DNA from 4 places in the Colwellia sp. BRX8-9 genome. Region 4 is predicted to be linked to each of the others. Evidence: predicted binding sites of a transcription regulator. Region 4 holds the regulator's gene; each other region holds the start of a gene.
What was found. The regulator FNR, encoded in region 4, switches genes on or off when oxygen is low (the NO sensors DNR and NnrR bind a similar motif). The targets are predictions, from matches to a motif close to TTGATCTAGATCAA.

Region 1 (4,873 bases), on a different contig from region 4:
GGTTAAAACGCTTTACCGGTACTTTAGTGCTTATTTCACATGATCGTGATTTTCTCGATGACGTTATTGAACAAATTCTTCATATTGAACATCAACAAGCAAAATTATATTCGGGTAATTATAGCGCCTTTGAGCGTCAGCGCGCGGAACATTTAGCACAACAAGATGCTCAATTTCAAAAACAGCAAAAAGAAGTTGCTCACTTAACCTCATTCGTCGATCGCTTTAGAGCAAAAGCCAGTAAAGCAAAACAAGCACAGAGTCGTTTAAAGCGTTTACAAAAATTACCTGACTTAGCACCCGCACATGTTGATAGCCAATTTACCTTCAGTTTCAAAACACCGGAAACATTGCCTTATCCATTATTAGCGTTAAAAGAGACAACCTGTGGCTATAATCCAGAAACCATTATTTTACGTGATGTCGGTCTCACGCTGGTACCCGGTAGTAGAATCGGTCTTTTAGGACGAAATGGTGCGGGTAAGTCGACATTAATAAAGTCATTAGCCGGCGATATTGCCTTAATTAAAGGCGAGCGTTATTGCGCCCAAGACTTAACTGTTGGTTACTTCTCTCAACATCAGCTTGAACAATTACATATGCCAAGTAGTGCGATTGATCATATTGTTCGTGCTAAACCTGAGACTACAGAGCTACAAGCGCGCAATTTTTTAGGTAGCTTTGGTTTTACTGGCGACCAAGCACTTTCTCCGGTAAGTACCATGTCAGGTGGAGAAAAAGCACGTCTGGTATTGGCGTTAATTGTTAATGAAAAGCCACAATTACTTCTCCTCGATGAGCCCACTAACCATCTTGATTTAGAAATGCGTCAAGCACTTGTCTTTGCTTTACAAGACTTTGAAGGGGCTATTATTTTGATTGCCCATGATCGCTTTTTATTAGAGTCGTGTGTTGATGAGTTTTTCTTAGTTGCCAATGGTCAAGTTAGCGAGTTCTCTGGTGATATTGATGACTATCAACAATGGCTTAACGAAGACAAAAAACAAACACTGAAAAATACTAAACCCGCAAAGTCTCTTGAGGTTGTTGATAAAAAACAATTACGCAAAGACCAAGCTGAATTACGTAAAAAAGCATCTCCACTGCGTAAACAAGCCGATAAATACGAGAAGAAAGTGCAACTGCTGCAAACTGAATTAGCTGAAGTTGAAGGAGTATTAGCCGAAAGTGAGATATATCAAAGCGAACATAAAGCACGCTTAGCCGTACTCATTAAGCAACAAGCTAAGCTCAAAGCAGATGTTGAAGAAAATGAAATGTATTGGCTCGAATTAGAAGAACAAATTGAAGAAATTATGTTGCAAGCTTCACTGTAAAAATTAATCATTAAATTATATTACTTGCTACACTTAATAATCATACGATTAAAATAATGAGAACGTTATGAAAAAAACAATATTCGCCCTTTTTTGTCTATCTATAGTAAGCAGTGTTTCGAGCTTTGCTTATCAAGGTGATCTTGACCAAGGCATTTATGAATTAAACCGTGGCGCTTTTAAAGCGGCTATAAATGAATTTGAACCCTTAGTTGCTCAGGAGTATTCTCCTGCGCAGTATCAAATGGCGCTTATTTATTTAAATGGTTACGGCGTTACAAAAGATCCCAAAAAAGCGTTGGAATTAATGTCCTTAGCCGCTTCACAAAATCACCCCGACGCACTATTTAGTTTGTCACTGATGTATTCTGACGGAGTCATCGTTAAAAAAGATTTAAAAACCGCTTTTGCACTGATGGAAAGAGCAGCGATAAGAGACTCCGTTGCCGCACAATTTAATCTTGGTGTTATGTATTTCAATGGCACGGGTACATATAAAGACTATCCAAAAGCCGCACGTTGGTATGAAACTGCGGCAAAGCAAAACTACGCCCTAGCCCAGTTTAATTTAGCACTGATGTATTTTGAAGGATTGGGTGTTGAGAAAAGTGTAGAGATGTCTTTTATATGGAATATTATTTCCGCAAGTAATGGTTATCAAAATGCAGGAAAAAGTCGCGATATGGACTCCTTAAAACTCAGCAATGTAGAAATAGCTCAAGCAAGGGAAAAGGCTGACCGACTTTATCAACAAATTATCGAACAAGAAGCATTAAAAGCTAAACAATAAAACCTTAGCTCTAAAAAATAAAACAATAATCTAAGGGATAAATTTAAGGTTCATTGATCTATATCACAACCATAAAGTAACCCACGATTTAAAATGGCTATAACATTACGTTATAGCCATTTTTGTTATAACTCAATTATTTTTATGGAGTCTATTATGAACTTTTTCGATATGATTATTAATGATCCCGTTGTACTTTATTCTTTTGGCGGATTAGCAATTCTTTTAGGTATTGGTGCTTTCTATGTTTATTATTTTCTTAAAAACATCAATGAAAATAATTAGGTAAAAACCTGTAGAAGTTGATTAAAGTTGCAACCTTCTTAATTAAGGTGGAAACCGTAAAATAAAGTCAGCAACTGCAATTATTACGTTTAAGCACCGAAAATATCTTTCAAAAAATTTAATTAAACGTTGAAGTAGTTAATTTCTACAATATAACCCTAAGGGTAATAGCTGCCAAAGAGGGGTCTTTAGCAACCTAAAATTTTGCAGGCGTATATTTTTACTGTTTGATACGAATATAGACATTAAAGATTTAACCTCAGGTATCGCTCATCTAAAAAAGCAGTCATTAAGATTGTTGTACTCCTCCTTAAAATACGGTGTTCACCGTTAAATTATAAATTGTTACTTATAACACTTTTTATACTAAAACAGTTGACCCTACTACCGTGGTAAGCTTTAACCTCAACTTAGTTCTACAATTCAATTAAGATGAGAAGCTTATGAATACAACTACACAATTCAAAATTGACGGTATGACCTGTGCTTCATGTGTCGGTCGTGTTGAAAAGGCCTTACACAAAGTGGTTGGCGTGACAGATGTTACCGTTAACCTAGCTACAGATACGGCTACTATTCAAGGCACTGCCAGTCATAGTGAATTAATTACCGCTGTTATTGAGGCTGGTTATCAAGTACCCGTGAAGGTAAAGCAATTTGGTATTGGAAAGATGAGTTGCTCCTCTTGTGTGACGCGGGTCGAACAGGCATTGTTAAAAGTAACCGGTGTGGCCGATGCATCGGTCAATTTAGCCACCGAGCACGTACAAGTAAAAACTTTATCCTTTGTAACAGATGAACAACTAGCCCAAGCCGTGACACAAGCCGGTTACCTTTTTATCCCGTTGAACAATGACAGCGTGATAGAAAAGCCCAGCCAACATCAGCCTTTTTATACTAAAGCATGGTGGCCCGTATTGGGAGCAGGCCTACTTACCTTGCCACTGGTGTTACCCATGTTAGGCATGTTGTTTTCCCAACAGTGGATGTTACCGCCAGTTTTGCAATGGCTATTAGCTACGCCAGTACAGTTCTATTTTGGCGCTCGCTTTTATCGTGCAGGCTGGGGAGCATTAAAAGCTGGCATGGGCAACATGGATCTTCTTGTCTCCATAGGTACCAGTGCAGCCTACGGACTATCTTTGTATTTGTGGTGGAGCTTTAATAGCGCTCATGGCATGCCGCACTTGTATTTTGAAAGTAGTAGCGCAGTAATCACCTTGGTTCTGCTGGGTAAATATTTAGAACACAAAGCAAAACGCCGAACAACTGATGCACTTAGAGCATTGGAAAATTTGAAACCTGTTGAGGCAACAGTGCAGCGCTTAGGTAAATGGCAAAAAGTGGCCGCTTCATCAGTAAAATCCGGTGAAAAAGTTAAAGTAATACCGGGCGAAAGCATCCCTGTTGACGGTGAAATTTTGCAGGGCCAGAGTCATCTGGATGAGGCGTTAATTAGTGGTGAATCAATTCCGTTAAGTAAAAAAGAAGGTGACGTTGTCACGGGTGGCTCACTTAATTTGGACGGTATTTTGGAGATCCGTGCCACGAATGTTGGTAGCGAATCTACTTTATCTAAAATCATTGAATTAGTAGAGCAAGCCCAAGGTGCAAAAGCTCCCGTACAAGCAATAGTAGATAAAGTCAGTAGTATCTTCATTCCTGTGGTGTTATTGGTCGCACTTACCACCTTATTGGTGTTGGGTTTAGTATTTGATGACTGGACCAATGGCATTCTCAATGCGGTAGCCGTTTTAGTGATTGCCTGTCCATGTGCACTTGGTTTAGCAACTCCAGCAGCCATAATGGCAGGTACAGGAACCGCTGCCAGATTAGGCGTATTGGTTAAAGATGCAGTGGCGTTAGAGCAAGCAAAAGAAATAAATTTAGTGGTATTTGATAAAACAGGCACCTTGACCCAAGGCAAACCTGTTGTAAATGAGATGAGGGTCATCAGTGGTAGTGAAGAAACCGTATTGCAGCTGGCCTATTCCTTACAAATAAATAGTGAGCACCCACTAGGCAAAGCTGTGGTTGAAAAAGCATTAGCCAGCGAAACACAACCAATACCTGTCGCGGAATTTCAAGTTGTCGCGGGTTATGGTGTCAAAGGCAACATTGGTGACAATTTAGTCTTGATGGGCAGTAGTCATTGGATGCAAGAGTTAGGGGTAACACTGCCAACCGAACAAATAAAAATACCAGGTGCCTCTGTTTCTTGGTTGGCTAGTCAGCAGCAAGATAAGATCACATTACTTGGGCTGTTTTGTTTTAGTGATAAATTGAAGTCTGATGCGCTGCAGGCTGTGAAGTTATTGCAACAACAAGGTATAAAGGTAGCTATGCTTACTGGTGACAATCAAGCGAGTGCAACATCGGTAGCGACAGAATTACAGTTAGACGATTTTAAAGCTGAGGTGTTGCCTGCAGATAAAGCAAAATATATTCTGCAATATCAAGA
Region 2 (4,873 bases), on a different contig from region 4:
GACTAAATCGCTAACATTAGCGAAACTCCAATAGGTAGATATTTGCGGTTGACCGAGCGGTTTTTCATCAGGAAAGAGTTTATTTAATGAGTCATGCATTACTGACGTGCCAAGAGAATGCGTTAAAAAATGATAAGTCGTACCTGCACTGTGTTGGCCAAATATACTCACTAACTCTTTGATAACAAAGCCCCTAACGCTTTCACCAAATATAGACAAATATAGGATAACATCTAAGGCATGAGTATTTTCAAAGGTATCACTCCCCAGATTGGCATCAATACCTATCAATTTATTCATTAAGTCAGGCGTATCAACACCCGCCAGCTGAGTTTTAATGAAGTGTTCAACTGTTTTACTGCTGCTTGAAATTTCCTTACGGATCTTCTCAAATAGATGGTCATAACTAATACTATGAATGATCAATTCATTTTCAATTTTTAGTTTTTTATAACTTGGATACCTTTCCAATGCATTGTTAATTGACTCAACAACGTCTTCTTTAAAAGAGTCAGAGGTGTGCATTCCAATGCCATGCATTAAAATCAAGACGGGTTTATCGCTCATTTTTTTCTCCAAATATCGACGTCAATGTTAAATTAAATAGACTTTACGAACGTGAAGATTCAGCCGAGTAAAAAAGGAAAGGCGCTATCCTAGCTAAGTCAAATTGAATCCATTTAAGTTCAATAACCAACTATAGGTGCAGCCTATAAATTAAACAACAATAGAGCGCCATTAGTTTATGTTATATAGATTTTCATAATGAACATAACCTTATTCGCTAACTTATTATTGATTTGCTGAAATTTAAAATATCATTATTTTGCGGTGAGTAATTCGCCATGCTCACTGATAAGCAGTTGACATGGCTTTTACTTAAACGATTATTTGATAGGTAAAGCGCCTGATAAATTTTATTCAGGGGTAGCGCTATTAGTGGGGTTTTTCACATGTATATCTAACCATTAATATTGTTCCCACAGCATATGGAGCAACGACTCTCTGGCTCGATAACCGTGTTGCTCATGTGGTAGCATCACCAAGCGAGCATTACCGCCAAGTCCTTTTAGCGCAGCAAACATTCGTTCTGATTGCATTGGAAAAGTACCTGAATTTGGATCTTCTTTACCGTGGAGCATCAACATTGGCTCATTAATTTTTTCTGCATGAAAGAACGGTGGCATCGATGCATAGGCTGGTTGACCTTCCCAAAAACTACGCTCTTCTCCTTGAAAGCAGAAGGGTTCGGTGGGTATTTCACTTACAAACATCTATGCTCGCAATAATTACTTTATAATTAGGCCAGAAACATCCGATAGCACTTCAACTTAATCTTGCTTAGGTTACAATCTAGCAAGACATAAAAACCAATCAATTCGTCCTAAGGAAATTCATGAATCAGTTACTACGTGCCGACGATAAAGGTACATCACTTTTTATCATCAACAAAAATAACTATAACGACTGGTTAAGCGAGCAAACTCAGCAAAACCAAGCATGGTTAGCCAATACTAATTATAAAGCTGAAGGTTTAGCGTTATTACCTAATACTCAAGGGGAGTTGTCGCTAGCAGTATTTGTTGTTGAAGATGCCAATCACTTCTTTGCCTGTGGCGAATTAATTAAGCAACTTCCTCCTGGTCAGTATTTGTTACATGCGAAAGATGAACAGCAACAAGCCATCTGTTTTTCATGGCTAATGGGCGCCTATAAATTCGATCGTTATGTAACAAAAAACAAAAATAATGACCCGCTTCCCTGCTTAGCCGTTAATAATCAGACCATAGTCGACAGTGCCATTAAATATGCCGAGGCAACGACTTTAGTACGTGACTTAGTCAATACGCCAGCAGCTGATATGATGCCAATAGATCTTGGTGACTGTGCGCAAAACTTGGCTAATAGGTATCACGGCCAAGTTCAGCAAATTATTGGTGATGAGCTGGTCGAACAAAATTACCCAACCATACATGCCGTTGGTCGCGCGAGTGCGCATGCACCTCGTTTAATTGACTTAACTTGGGGTAATAGCCATCACCCAAAAGTAACGTTAGTGGGTAAAGGCGTTTGCTTTGACAGTGGAGGTCTCGACTTAAAACCCGCTGCTGGTATGCGTAATATGAAAAAAGATATGGGCGGATCTGCACATGTCCTCGGATTAGCTCAACTAATTATGTCGCATAACCTACCAATTAATCTACGAGTACTCATTCCTGCGGTAGAAAATGCCGTGTCGAGCAATGCCATAAGACCTGGTGATGTTATTACTACACGCGCAGGTATTACCGTTGAAATTCACAACACTGATGCAGAAGGTCGCTTAGTATTGTGTGATGCTCTAACAGAAGCTGACACCGAACAGCCTGATTTAATTATTGATTTTGCAACCCTAACTGGCGCAATGCGTGTTGCTTTAGGCACAGAATTACCAGGATTTTTCTCAACAAGCGATGAAGTTGCTGCAGGTATTACCCAAGCGGGCAGCAAAATTAGCGATCCGGTCTGGCGTATGCCCCTTTATAGCCCATACGGTGATTTACTGAAAAGCTCTATTGCTGATATGACCAATTGCGCCGCAATACCCTTTGGTGGTGCAATTACCGCGGCATTATATCTACAAGAGTTTGTTAAAAAAGAGACTGATTGGGTTCACTTTGACGTGATGGCATTTAATATCAGAGCTTTACCAGGGCGCCCCCTTGGCGGTGAAGCTTTTGGTATTCGCGCCGTATTTGATTACTTACAAGCTAAGTATAAATAAGCAATTAAAACCACATCGCCATAAAAGTTAATAACTGCGGTGCTTTTGCGCCGCATTTATTCATAAATGTCTGTCGCTACCAAAGCTAGTTTTTATTGATACTTTCCCCATTTTTCTGTCGGTACCTCACTTAACAACACCTTGCTTTATCACGAGCTGAGTACCTCACTCAATAATCAAAAAAAAGCCATAATATTCAAAATAACACTTGATCTAAATCAACAAAGGTTTAAACTTTCAGAAATTACTGAAAGTTCAGAAGACTTAATTATGATTATGACAGCTAAAATCGAATCGTTCGTTATGCACTGTGGTGAAATGGGCAGTCGCTGGGGCTTTAACCGCACCGTAGGTCAAATGTATGGTTTATTAATTATTCACAATGATTCACTCACTGCGCTACAAATATCAGAAGCCCTCAACATTTCTCGCGGTAATGTCAGTATGGGTATTAAAGAATTACAGTCTTGGCGCTTAGTTCAAGTACAACATAAACCCAAAGATCGCAAAGAATATTACTCACCGGCTGGGTCTATTTGGGAAATGGCAATACGTGTCTTTGAAGAACGTCGCAAACGTGAGGTTGACCCTACCCTGTCACTATTACGCGATAATCTTTTAGATGAACCCGCTAACCCTCAAGAACAATATGCACAGCAAAAAATGCATGAGATGCATGACCTACTTGAAACGATTACCCATTGGGCGGCAGAACTACAAAGCATGAGCCCAGAAAAACTTAATACATTAATGAAACTTGGTGCCGGTGTCAGTAAAGTTATTGATATAAAAGATAAACTTTTAAATAAAAACTAAATTGTCACTTTGACTTTTTTAAAGCTAGCACATTAATGTTATAAAAAATTGTCACTTTAAACGTTAAACCCGTTGATGATACTCGTGTTTTCTAGGGTTTATGGAGTAAATCATGTTAGAAACCTTAATGCTTTCACGCATCCAGTTTGCCGCTAATATTAGCTTTCATATCCTGTTTCCAACAATAACCATCGCACTGAGCTGGTTTTTGTTTTATTTCAAATTACGCTTTGACCAAACCAATGATCCTATCTGGATGCGGGCCTACCGTTTTTGGGTCAAAATTTTTGCCCTTACCTTCGCAATAGGTGTGGTTACCGGTATTACTATGTCGTTTCAATTTGGCACTAACTGGCCAAAATTTATGGAAACAGTCGGTAATATAGCGGGACCATTATTGGGTTATGAAGTACTCACTGCTTTCTTTCTAGAGGCTGGTTTTTTAGGCATTATGTTATTTGGTATGAATCGAGTTTCGGCTCGAGTACATACATTATCAACGTTAATTGTCGCTTTTGGTACCAGTTTATCGTCATTTTGGATCCTAGCACTTAACTCTTGGATGCAAACGCCTCAAGGTCATGAGATGCGCGATGGTGTCGCATTCCCCGTTGACTGGTTTGCTATTATTTTCAACCCATCATTCCCTTACAAATTGTCTCATATGCTGGTTGCCTCTGGTTTAACGGCAGCATTTTTAGTTGCGGGTATAAGTGCCTATCGCCTACTCAAGGGTGATAACAAAAAAGCGCCACAATTAACGCTAAAAATAGCGTTAACAGTCGCTGCGGTGCTGGCACCAGTACAGATATTGTTAGGTGATATGCATGGGTTAAATACCTTAGAACATCAACCACAAAAAATTGCTGCCATGGAAGGTATTTGGCATACCGAAAAAGGAGCACCGCTGTTGTTATTTGCACTTCCTGATGAAGAGCAAAAAACCAATCATTTTGAAATAGCCGTTCCTAAAATGGCCAGCTTTATTTTGACACACGATTTTGATGGCGAAATAAAGGGGCTAAACGAATTTGAAGGTAACCATCCCCCTGTTGCGCCGGTGTTCTTTGCTTTTAGAATCATGGTGGCTTTAGGTCTCTTCATGTTTATTGTCGCTTGGTTTAGTCGTTTTCAATTGTGGCGTAAAAAACAATTGCCCCCTTGGCTATTAAAAGTACTGGTTGCGATGAGCTTCTCGGGTTGGGTCGCCACATTAGCGGGCTGGTATGTCACTGAGATTGGCCGACAACCTTGGCTAGTGACAGGGATTTTAACGGTAAAAGATGCAGCGAC
Region 3 (4,873 bases), on a different contig from region 4:
CACTATTTACCATGATGATCGCCCAAGTCTGTGATTTAGAGCTAGGTGATTTTGTTCATACTTTCGGAGATGCTCATTTATACTCAAACCATATGGAACAAGTTGATGAACAACTAAGTCGCACTCCGCTACCTTTGCCAACTATGAAAATTAATCCTGAGATAAAAAGTATTTTTGATTTTACTTTTGAAGACTTTGAATTAGTGAATTATCAATGCCACGCTCATATAAAAGCCGCTATATCTGTCTAAATACAAACTTAATCGACTGAGCAATTGCACGTTATTGTTTCAGTCGTAGTAGGTGCTGTTAACCATGCATAGCGATAAATTTAGCTAATAACGTTTGCTCATTTTCATTATGCTTTGGATCTTTTTTGATACAATCAATAGGACATACGCTAATACAAGTCGGCTTGTCATAATGGCCAACACATTCAGTACATTTATCCACGTCAATTTCATAAATCATGCTACCCAATGCAATGGCCTCATTAGGACATTCTAGATCACACATATCACAGTTAATACATGCATCTTCTATAATCAGTGCCATGGCCCTATTACGCTACTTGATTTTGTGTAAACGGTTGGCGTGTTGTGCCACCTTCATTAAGGTAGCGCATAATAATACCAAAAGTTAAATCGTGCTCGCTTACTAGCGAAATTGATACTTTATGACCGGACCCTTTTGCGTCAATAATAACTTCACCTTTGGCGTTCTCCATATGAGATAAAACAAAAGATGTATTACCTAGCGGTGTCATTAACTCTAAACGGTCACCGACTAGAAATTTATTTTTTACTTCTATTTCTACTAAACCTGTTATTTCGTTGCGGCCTAATATTTCACCAACAAATTGCTGAGTATCACTTTTTGAATAACCGTAATCAGAATTTTGTGTGTCACTATGGCGGTGACGTTTTAAGAAACCTTGGGTATAACCTCGGTGAGCAAGATGTTCTAAATCGGTATTTAAATTTTGATTAAAAGGTTTATTACTTAAAGCATCAGAAATAGCTTGGCCATAAATTTGTGCTGTTCGAGCACAGTAATAAAATGATTTAGTTCGACCTTCAATTTTTAATGAATGCACGCCTATTTTTATTAAACGTTCTACATGTTCAACGGCACGTAAATCCTTTGAATTCATTATATAAGTACCGTGCTCATCTTCAAATGCTGGCATATATTCACCGGGTCGACCTTGCTCTTGCAATAAAATAATATCCTCAATTGGTTGTTGCTCTGGAATAATGATTTTAGCTGAATCAGGGATAAATAGTTCTGGTTTTACTTTAGTGTCTGGCTGTACCGCTATTATATCACCGGTTTCGTTTTCTTTTGCTTGGTGGCTATCATATTTCCAACGACAAGCATTTGTACATGTTCCTTGATTTGGGTCGCGTTTATTAATGTAACCAGACAACAAGCAACGACCAGAATATGCCATGCATAAAGCACCATGAACAAAAACTTCTAATTCCATTTCAGGGCATCGAAAACGAATCTCTTCAATTTCATCAAGCGATAATTCACGTGATAAAATAACGCGCTCAACACCTTGTTGATACCAAAACTTTACGGTTGCCCAATTAACCGCATTAGCTTGCACAGATAGATGAATTGGCATATCAGGGAATTTTTCCCGTACCATCATGATAAGGCCGGGATCAGACATGATCAGGGCATCGGGCTGCATTGCTATAACGGGCGTAATATCTTTAATAAACGTTGTTAATTTACTGTTATGTGCAGCAATATTATTGACTAAGTAAAACTTTTTACCTAGGGAATGAGCTTCATTAATACCAATTTTAAGATTCTCTAAATTGAATTCATTATTTCTCACCCGTAAAGAGTAACGGGGTTGCCCTGCGTACACAGCATCAGCTCCGTAAGCAAAAGCATAACGCATATTTTTTAAGGTTCCAGCAGGCGATAATAATTCAGGTTTTAGCATAATGAACAACATAGATGATTTATATTAGCGGTATTATAAAAACATCGTTTGTCATAGGTAAACAGCTTATCAGGCGGTTCTTTGATGAAAATCATATTAAGTGATTAAAAACTAGAATTTTAAATATTTGAGCATTTGTCTAATAAAGATACAGTATTGAAAAATTTACTAATATTTGACCTAAAATAATAATATAAGCAAAAAACTGTGCTACTTTTTAATGTAATACAATTGATAATTGACAAATGATAATAATAATTAAGGTGAGACTATGGGAACTGAAAATGCCCTTTATACAATTTTAGTAGAAAAAATTAAACAAGATGCGCTTGTACTTCCAACCTTGCCAGAAGTAGCACTGAAAGTGCGCCAAGCGGCGGATGACCCAAACATTAACTTAAAACAAATGAGTGATATTATCGGTCATGACCCTGCTTTATCTTTGGGTATGTTGAAAGTAGCGAATAGCGTTATTTTAGGACGTTCTGTTAAAGTTGAAACAGTCAACCAGGCTGTAACTCGCATTGGTTTGCGCCAAATCAAAAGTATCGCAACAGCGATGGCGTTAGAGCAAGTATTTGTTTCAAAAAATGAAATAGTTTCAATGTATTTGAAAAAGTCATGGAAAAAAACCGTCGATGTAGCCGCAGTTGCCATCAGTTTAATGACTTTTTATATCCAAGACCATAAACACACATCATTAACGTTAGACACCTTAACATTGGCGGCACTGGTTCATAATATAGGTGTTTTACCCATTTTAACTGAAGCTGAAAATCATCCTGATGTTTTCGCTAACCCGACTTTTTTACAGCAAGCTATTGCTAAGTTAGCTGCGGATATTGGTGGAGAAGTGACTAAAGCGTGGGGATTCTCAGATGAATTTGTCACTTTAGTAACCAGTTGGAGTGATTTAACGGTATTACCTTCTGAAACTCATTATTTGGACTTCATTCGTGCAGGTGCTATTCACAACGGTATTTTCAAGAATGTATCAACCTGTGAAGTGTTATTAAAAAGCTATGTGAATAAAGGTATTTTACCTGACGTGGACTTTATGAAAAGTGAAGAATTTCAACAGATGGTTACTGATGTAAAAACTATGTTTAGTTAATAACAATAAAGTTGTAGACAATAAAAAACCCTGAAATATCAGGGTTTTTTTATATCTATAACTTTTAAACCTACAATTAATACTTCACAAAGGAAGTTTAATAAGCTTACTTAGCGGCACTTAACCCTTGATTGATGTTGATTAAGTCTTGCTCACTGATTGTACCTGCCGCACGTTTTAACGATAAAATTGATTGTACATAATTATAGCGCGTTGATGATAAGTTACGTTTTGCGTTATATAAATTACGCGTGCTATCTAACACATCAACAATAGTACGAGTTCCTACTTCAAAACCAGCTTCCGTTGCTTTTAATGCACTATCAGCACTAACAACAGATTGCTCAAGGGCTTTGATTGCCGAAACAGCAGCAATAACGGTGTTGTAAGCATTACGTGTATTACGAACAACATTACGATAAGTTAACTCTAAATCTTGGCTGGCAGCAACATAGTTGCTCTGTGCTTCGCGAACAGCACTTGACGTAGCGCCACCAGAATAAATAGGTACGTTTAACGTTATGCCGATAGACTGACTATCTAAAGCAGGGTTTTCAAAAGTGGCATTGTTTACTTCGTTATCTTGATCTCTAGCACCATAACTGCCCGATAAACTTAATGTTGGATAATGACCAGATCTTGCGATATTAATATTTTCTTTAGCAACATCAACCGCTATTTTTTGGCTAATTAAATCTAAATTTTTTGCTTCTGCTGTTTGTTGCCATTCATTTGCACTGTCAGGTATCGGGCGTGAGGTACTGAAACGTTCAGTGTTTAAAACACTTAAGTCTCTTGGATACACATTGGTAATTACCCTTAACGCTTCTTCTGCAGTGTAAACACTGTTTTCAGCGCGAATTTCAGAAGTAACGGCATTATCGTATTGCGACTGTGCTTCATGCACGTCTGTTACTGCTTTTAGACCAACAGAGTAACGTTGTTTTGTCTGTTCTAATTGACGCTCAATAGCCGCTTTCTCAGCTTTAGCAAAATCTAAATCGTCTTTAGCACTTAAAACATCAAAATAAGCGGTCGTTACTCTAACAATCAATTCTTGTTTTGCTGCTTGATAAGAAACATCACTGCGGTGCGCGGCTTTTTTGGCATTATCTAATCTTAACCATGTACTATGATTGTATAATGACATACTTAAACTCAAGCCATAGCGCAAAGTATCAGATTTATTGGTCAATGTTCTATTTGATGATTGCCCATCATCCGATGTTGGAATAAATTGATCTTTACTCATTGTGTAGCTAGCTGAAGCACTGATCTCTGGTAATAAAACAGCTCTGGCTTGATCTATGCCTTCTTTTGATGCGTTAAATAAAGCCTTTGATCTCAATACGGTAGGATCATTTTTTTGTGCTTGTTGATAAACGCCCAATAAATCTTCAGCGTTAACTAACGTAGTATTAGTTACACAAACCAAACCAATGATCAGTGCCGTAATTGTTTTTTTCATGAGTGAGCTATTCCTTTGAGTGTGCCATGTACGCTATATTATTATGATACTATCGTATCTTGATTTTTGAATTAGCTAAATAAAATAAGTGTTTGCGAATGCATTCTAGTGTAACAAAATGTTTTATGCTAGTGCTCGCTTTATTATAGTATCTTCATTTATTTTAAATTTTTATATGGGAAATAAAGCCACTCAATGCCTAACAAAAATACAAAACCATCAAAGTTTTCAAATAAAGACGTCACCATTTATCAACAAAAAACCTGCTACCAAGGTGTGTTTAAAATGGATGAGTATCAACTTAGTCATCGACTATTTGATGGTGGCG
Region 4 (4,873 bases):
GTTTTTCGTTCAATTAGAGGGCAGTTACGCGCTCAAGAACAACCACTATCGCCACAAATCTTAGCAACAGGATTACTGCGTTATTCTATTAGAGGCACTGATTATGTCTTAGAAATAACAGAAATGATCCGCCATAATAAAGTGTATTTTGATAAAATATTGTCGAAGCCAAAACCTAAGGTTATTTAGGCTCGGCTTATTGTATTACGCGTCAGATAATGATGGCGAGCGATAACATTCATTCTTTTAACTGGTGTTGTTATCGCGCTTAGATACTTGGTATTAATTAAGGTAGATTCTACTTTATTTCTATAATATTCAAACTGTTACTTAATGAAAGTTTGGCTTTTGAATTGTCTTCAATATTGACGTTGTTTGTTAATTGAGCGGCAATAATAGGTTCATCATCAAAAGCGATATCGCCACCATTGATAATGCCTGAATCAGCGTTAATCCCTTTAAAATCAAAAAGTTCACTGTCACACAAATGTGATGGAACCACATTGCGAATGGCAGTAAACATAGATTCAATTCGTCCTGGATGATTAACATTCCAGTCCTGTAACATTTTCTTAATGTTTTGACGTTGTAAATTAGGTTGAGAGCCACATAAATTACAAGGAATAATTGGGAACGCTTTTAGTTGTGCATATTGGATGAGTTCTGCTTCTTTACAAAAAGCTAACGGTCTAATGACGACATGCTCACCATTATCAGAGACCAATTTTGCTGGCATTGATTTTAATTTACCGCCATAAAACATATTTAGCATCAGTGTTTCAACCATGTCATCACGATGATGGCCTAGTGCAATTTTAGTTGCGCCTATTTCTGCCGCGACCTTGTATAAAATAGCTCTGCGTAAACGAGAGCATAAACTGCAGGTGGTCTTCCCCTCAGGTATTTTATCTTTAACAATAGAGTAGGTATCTTCTTGCGCAATTTTATATTCAACACCTAAAGCTTCTAAGTATTCGGGAAGGATATGCTCAGGAAAACCAGGTTGTTTTTGATCAAGATTAACGGCAACGATATCAAAATGAATGGGCGCTGATTCTTTTAACAACATTAAAATAGCCAGAAGGGCGTAACTGTCCTTGCCACCCGATAAGCACACCATTATTTTATCGCCATCTTCTATCATATTATATTGCGCGATAGCTTGGCCAACATGTCGTCTTAAGCGCTTCTCAAGTTTACTCAGCTGTATTTTTTGGCTGGGTGTTAAAGATGTTATTGGTGTCGCTGATTGAGCGCTCATAGTGTTTCCTAGAGATATTTGAAATAAAAAGTATGAATTTTACCGCGCGTAGTATAGCAAAAAGCCAAGGAAATCCTCGGCTTTTTAATGGATATTTACATATTTCAATATTAAGCTAATGGCGAGAGGTAACCATCAGGTTTTATCGCTAAGACATCACAGTTAAGGCGGTCAATGACATGCTCTGCAGTATTACCAATAAGTGCCGCTGAAATCCCCGTTCGACCAATAGTACCTAACACAACTAATTCAGCATCAACGTGCTTAGAAATACTTTGAATAACATCTTCAGGTAAACCTTCTTTAACATGGGTATTTTTAAGCGGAATATTAAAGCTATTAGCATGGTCTTTCATCGCACTTTTGTGATGATTAAACATAGTGTCGTTATATTCAGAGGCGTTAAACTCTGGAATTTCAATGGCAATATTTACTGGCGTACCTGGATAAGAATTCACTAAATGAACATTGGCTTTAATCAGTGAAGAAAACACTATTGATTCTTGGGTTAACTTATTATTAAGCGCTTTGTGCTCATCATCATCGCTACCGATATTGAGTGCGGTAAGTAAATTACCATTGCTTGGCCAGCTATGGTCTTTAACCAGTAATACTGGGCAGGGACATTTCCTTAAGATATGCCAATCTGTTGGCGTAAAAATAACCGACTTTAGCTTGTCATGTTGATGGGTGCCTTTGATGACAATATCGAAGTTTTCAGCCAGTACTTTTTTTATGATCTTTTCAAATGGGCGATTATGCCAAATAATACAGGTATCTATGGTTATGTCTTGGTGATCAGTTTCTGAAATCTTTTCGTCTAACCATAGTTTACGATCATTAATAACCGATTGACGCATTGCTTCTCGCTCTTCGCCAGAAAGCATGGTGGTCATTTCATAAGATAAATCATAAATGGTTAAAAATGCAGTGATCTGTCCGCCACTATGTCGTGCTAATTCAATCGCACGTTTCAACGCTTTTTGATTTTCAGTGGTTGGATCAATAACGGCTAATATTTTTTTATACTTATCCATAATATTTACTCCCTAGTTATTAAATAATATTAATAATAGACCATAATTAATAGATATTATTTGCTTTAAATCATAATATTTCAATAAAAAAAATGCTTAACATCTTTAATGTTAAGCATTTATCTATAATTATTTAAAAAAGCGATAAACTACAGTGAAGCACACTCGTTAAGTTTATCCATATTAAGTATTGTGATGAGTTTTCCATCAACTGTGATTAATTCATTTTTTTGAAAACGATTTAATAATCTACTGATGGTTTCAACCGTTAAACCAATATAATTACCAATGTCACTTCGCGTCATCGTTAGGCGAAAATCTGTTAGTGACATACCCCGTGCATGATAGCGACTGGCTAAGGTTGAAATAAAAGTTGCTAAGCGTTGTTCAGCATTTTTGCGGTTAAGTAGCGTTAACATTTCTTGATCTGCGCGGATTTCTGAACTCATCATGCGAAGAATTTGTTTTTTCAACTTAGGCATCGTATTCGATAATGAATCTAAAGTATTGTAAGGTATCTCACAGACCATAGATGTTTCTAAGGCTTTTGCAAAACTAGGATGCTCTGACTCAGCAATAGCATCAAAACCTAATAAATCACCCGCTAAATGAAAACCGGTAATTTGTTCTTCACCTTGTTCATTAACCGTAAATGTTTTGAATGTTCCAGAGCGAATAGCGTATAAAGCTTGCATTTTGTCGCCATCTTGGAAAATTTGTTCGCCTTTATGGATAGGGCGTTTACGGTCAATAATGCTGTCTAGTGTATCGAGCTCTTTATCATTTAAAGAGAAAGGTAAACACAGCTCGCTGATACTACAGTTTTGACAATGAATATGTTGAGATGTAGAACATGGCTTTTTATACATATTAACCTAAATGAGTTATCCCTAATTTATCGATCATATTAAAACAATTGCTGATATGCAAACATTAAACTGTATATTCCGTATGAAATTATCATTAGCGCCATTATTTTCTTGAATTTCGTGTTTGTTACCAACGACTTTATACCAAAAGAGCCAAGTGAAAGACTTAACAAGGCTGGTAAAGTACCTAAACCAAAACTAGTCATAATTAGGGCGCCACTGAGGGCACTTCCACTGGCTAAGGACCAAGTTAATGTCGAGTAGACTAAACCACAAGGTAACCATCCCCAGACTGCTCCTAATGCTAGCGCTTGTTTAGCATTATTAATGGGAATAAACCTTTTACTTAACGGGGATAGATAACGCCAAAGGAACTTACCCATTTTTTCAACTTTTGATAGCCACATTAACCATTGGCCTAAATACAAGCCTAATAAAATTAAAAATACCGCTGCAAATAACCGTAAAAAACCTAATGGAACGCCAATATTCTTTATTGCAATAGAACTACTAAATCCAACGATTGCCCCAATTAAGCTATAAGAAAAAATTCGGCCAACATTATATGCACCGACCAGCTTAAATTTATCGCTGCCTTTTTGTTGCGGTGATATAGCAGATGTTAACATCGTTGTTATACCACCGCACATACCGATACAATGTCCCGAACCTAACAAGCCGATGATGAATGCCGATAAATAATCTATACTCAACATGGCTGTTATTTACTACCCGTATCATTTTTAGCTGTATTTTCGCTATGGGTTTCAGTGGACTTTTTGGTGGTAGTGTTTTCATCTTCATCAAACAAGATACTCATACCTTGTTTCTCTAAATCATCAAATTGTTCAGTTTTTACTGCCCAAAAAAATAAATAAATGGCGATAGAGGTTAGGATTATCGCTATGGGGATCAAAATATAAATAATGCTCATGGTCTTTATGCTCTATTATAAGTTTGCGTTTACTTTTTTAATAAACGTAACGAGTTAGTGATAACCAATATCGAACTTGCAGACATACCTATAACCGCCATATAGGGGGTAATGTAGCCTGAGACGGCAAGGGGCAATACGATAGCATTATAACCGAATGCCCAAAAATAATTTTGCCAAATAATGCGACGAGTTTTATTGGCGACCTGTCTTAATGTTGTTATCGACTTTAAACGATTATTGAGTAAGATAACATCGGCACCGCTTTTAGCTATATCGGTGCCACTCCCCATAGCAATCGAGACATGGGCTGCGCCGAATACTGGCGTATCATTGACACCATCGCCGACCATAGCAACGGTTGAGTTTTTAGGCTGATTTTTTATTATCGCCATCTTATTAGCCGCAGTCAAAGTACTATGTATCTCGTCTAAATGTAGCAATGCCTGAACTTTTTCACAGCCAGCAGGGTTATCACCCGATAGCATGATGGTATAAATATTACATTTCTTTAAGTCATCTAACAGCGTTTGGGCATCATTGCGAATTTCATCGCTTAAATAAAAAGCAGCGACTAATTGGTTGTCTGCTACTAATAGGCAAGAAGCCGTCGCAAATTCTGCCAACATACTTGATTCGCTAAGCAACCAATTAGGTTTGCCGATTTGAAAGTATTGACCGTTCACTTTCCCTTGAATACCAGCACCAGATTTAATTTCAACGGCTTGAGTATGGTAGGAGTAATCACGAAATGCTTTAAACGGTTTGGCTA

Region 1: a site for FNR is predicted at 2,181-2,194, ahead of H4J70_RS20540 (DUF3149 domain-containing protein). Genes of this name have one in related genera too.
Region 2: a site for FNR is predicted at 2,973-2,986, ahead of H4J70_RS16705 (GbsR/MarR family transcriptional regulator). Genes of this name have one in related genera too.
Region 3: a site for FNR is predicted at 2,045-2,058, ahead of yegQ (tRNA 5-hydroxyuridine modification protein YegQ). Genes of this name have one in related genera too.

What each region holds. Positions count from the first base shown of each region.
Region 1 is NZ_JACGVN010000002.1:94,874-99,746, reverse strand. Features, by position in the region: gene H4J70_RS02140 (ATP-binding cassette domain-containing protein) at 1-1,337, shown strand, start outside; gene H4J70_RS02135 (tetratricopeptide repeat protein) at 1,405-2,127, shown strand; gene H4J70_RS20540 (DUF3149 domain-containing protein) at 2,284-2,412, shown strand; gene H4J70_RS02130 (heavy metal translocating P-type ATPase) at 2,856-4,873, shown strand, end outside.
Region 2 is NZ_JACGVN010000023.1:50,300-55,172, forward strand. Features, by position in the region: gene H4J70_RS16690 (hypothetical protein) at 1-567, opposite strand, end outside; partial or broken gene H4J70_RS16695 (alpha/beta hydrolase family protein) at 969-1,247, opposite strand; gene H4J70_RS16700 (M17 family metallopeptidase) at 1,397-2,764, shown strand; gene H4J70_RS16705 (GbsR/MarR family transcriptional regulator) at 3,035-3,580, shown strand; gene H4J70_RS16710 (cytochrome ubiquinol oxidase subunit I) at 3,693-4,873, shown strand, end outside.
Region 3 is NZ_JACGVN010000005.1:167,966-172,838, forward strand. Features, by position in the region: gene H4J70_RS06075 (thymidylate synthase) at 1-251, shown strand, start outside; gene H4J70_RS06080 (YfhL family 4Fe-4S dicluster ferredoxin) at 310-555, opposite strand; gene yegQ (tRNA 5-hydroxyuridine modification protein YegQ) at 563-1,963, opposite strand; gene H4J70_RS06090 (HDOD domain-containing protein) at 2,235-3,077, shown strand; gene tolC (outer membrane channel protein TolC) at 3,184-4,545, opposite strand; gene H4J70_RS06100 (NUDIX domain-containing protein) at 4,741-4,873, shown strand, end outside.
Region 4 is NZ_JACGVN010000015.1:39,186-44,058, reverse strand. Features, by position in the region: gene H4J70_RS13405 (glucosaminidase domain-containing protein) at 1-189, shown strand, start outside; gene ttcA (tRNA 2-thiocytidine(32) synthetase TtcA) at 299-1,261, opposite strand; gene uspE (universal stress protein UspE) at 1,372-2,298, opposite strand; gene fnr (fumarate/nitrate reduction transcriptional regulator Fnr) at 2,448-3,167, opposite strand; gene H4J70_RS13385 (sulfite exporter TauE/SafE family protein) at 3,206-3,883, opposite strand; gene ccoS (cbb3-type cytochrome oxidase assembly protein CcoS) at 3,889-4,101, opposite strand; gene H4J70_RS13375 (heavy metal translocating P-type ATPase) at 4,131-4,873, opposite strand, start outside.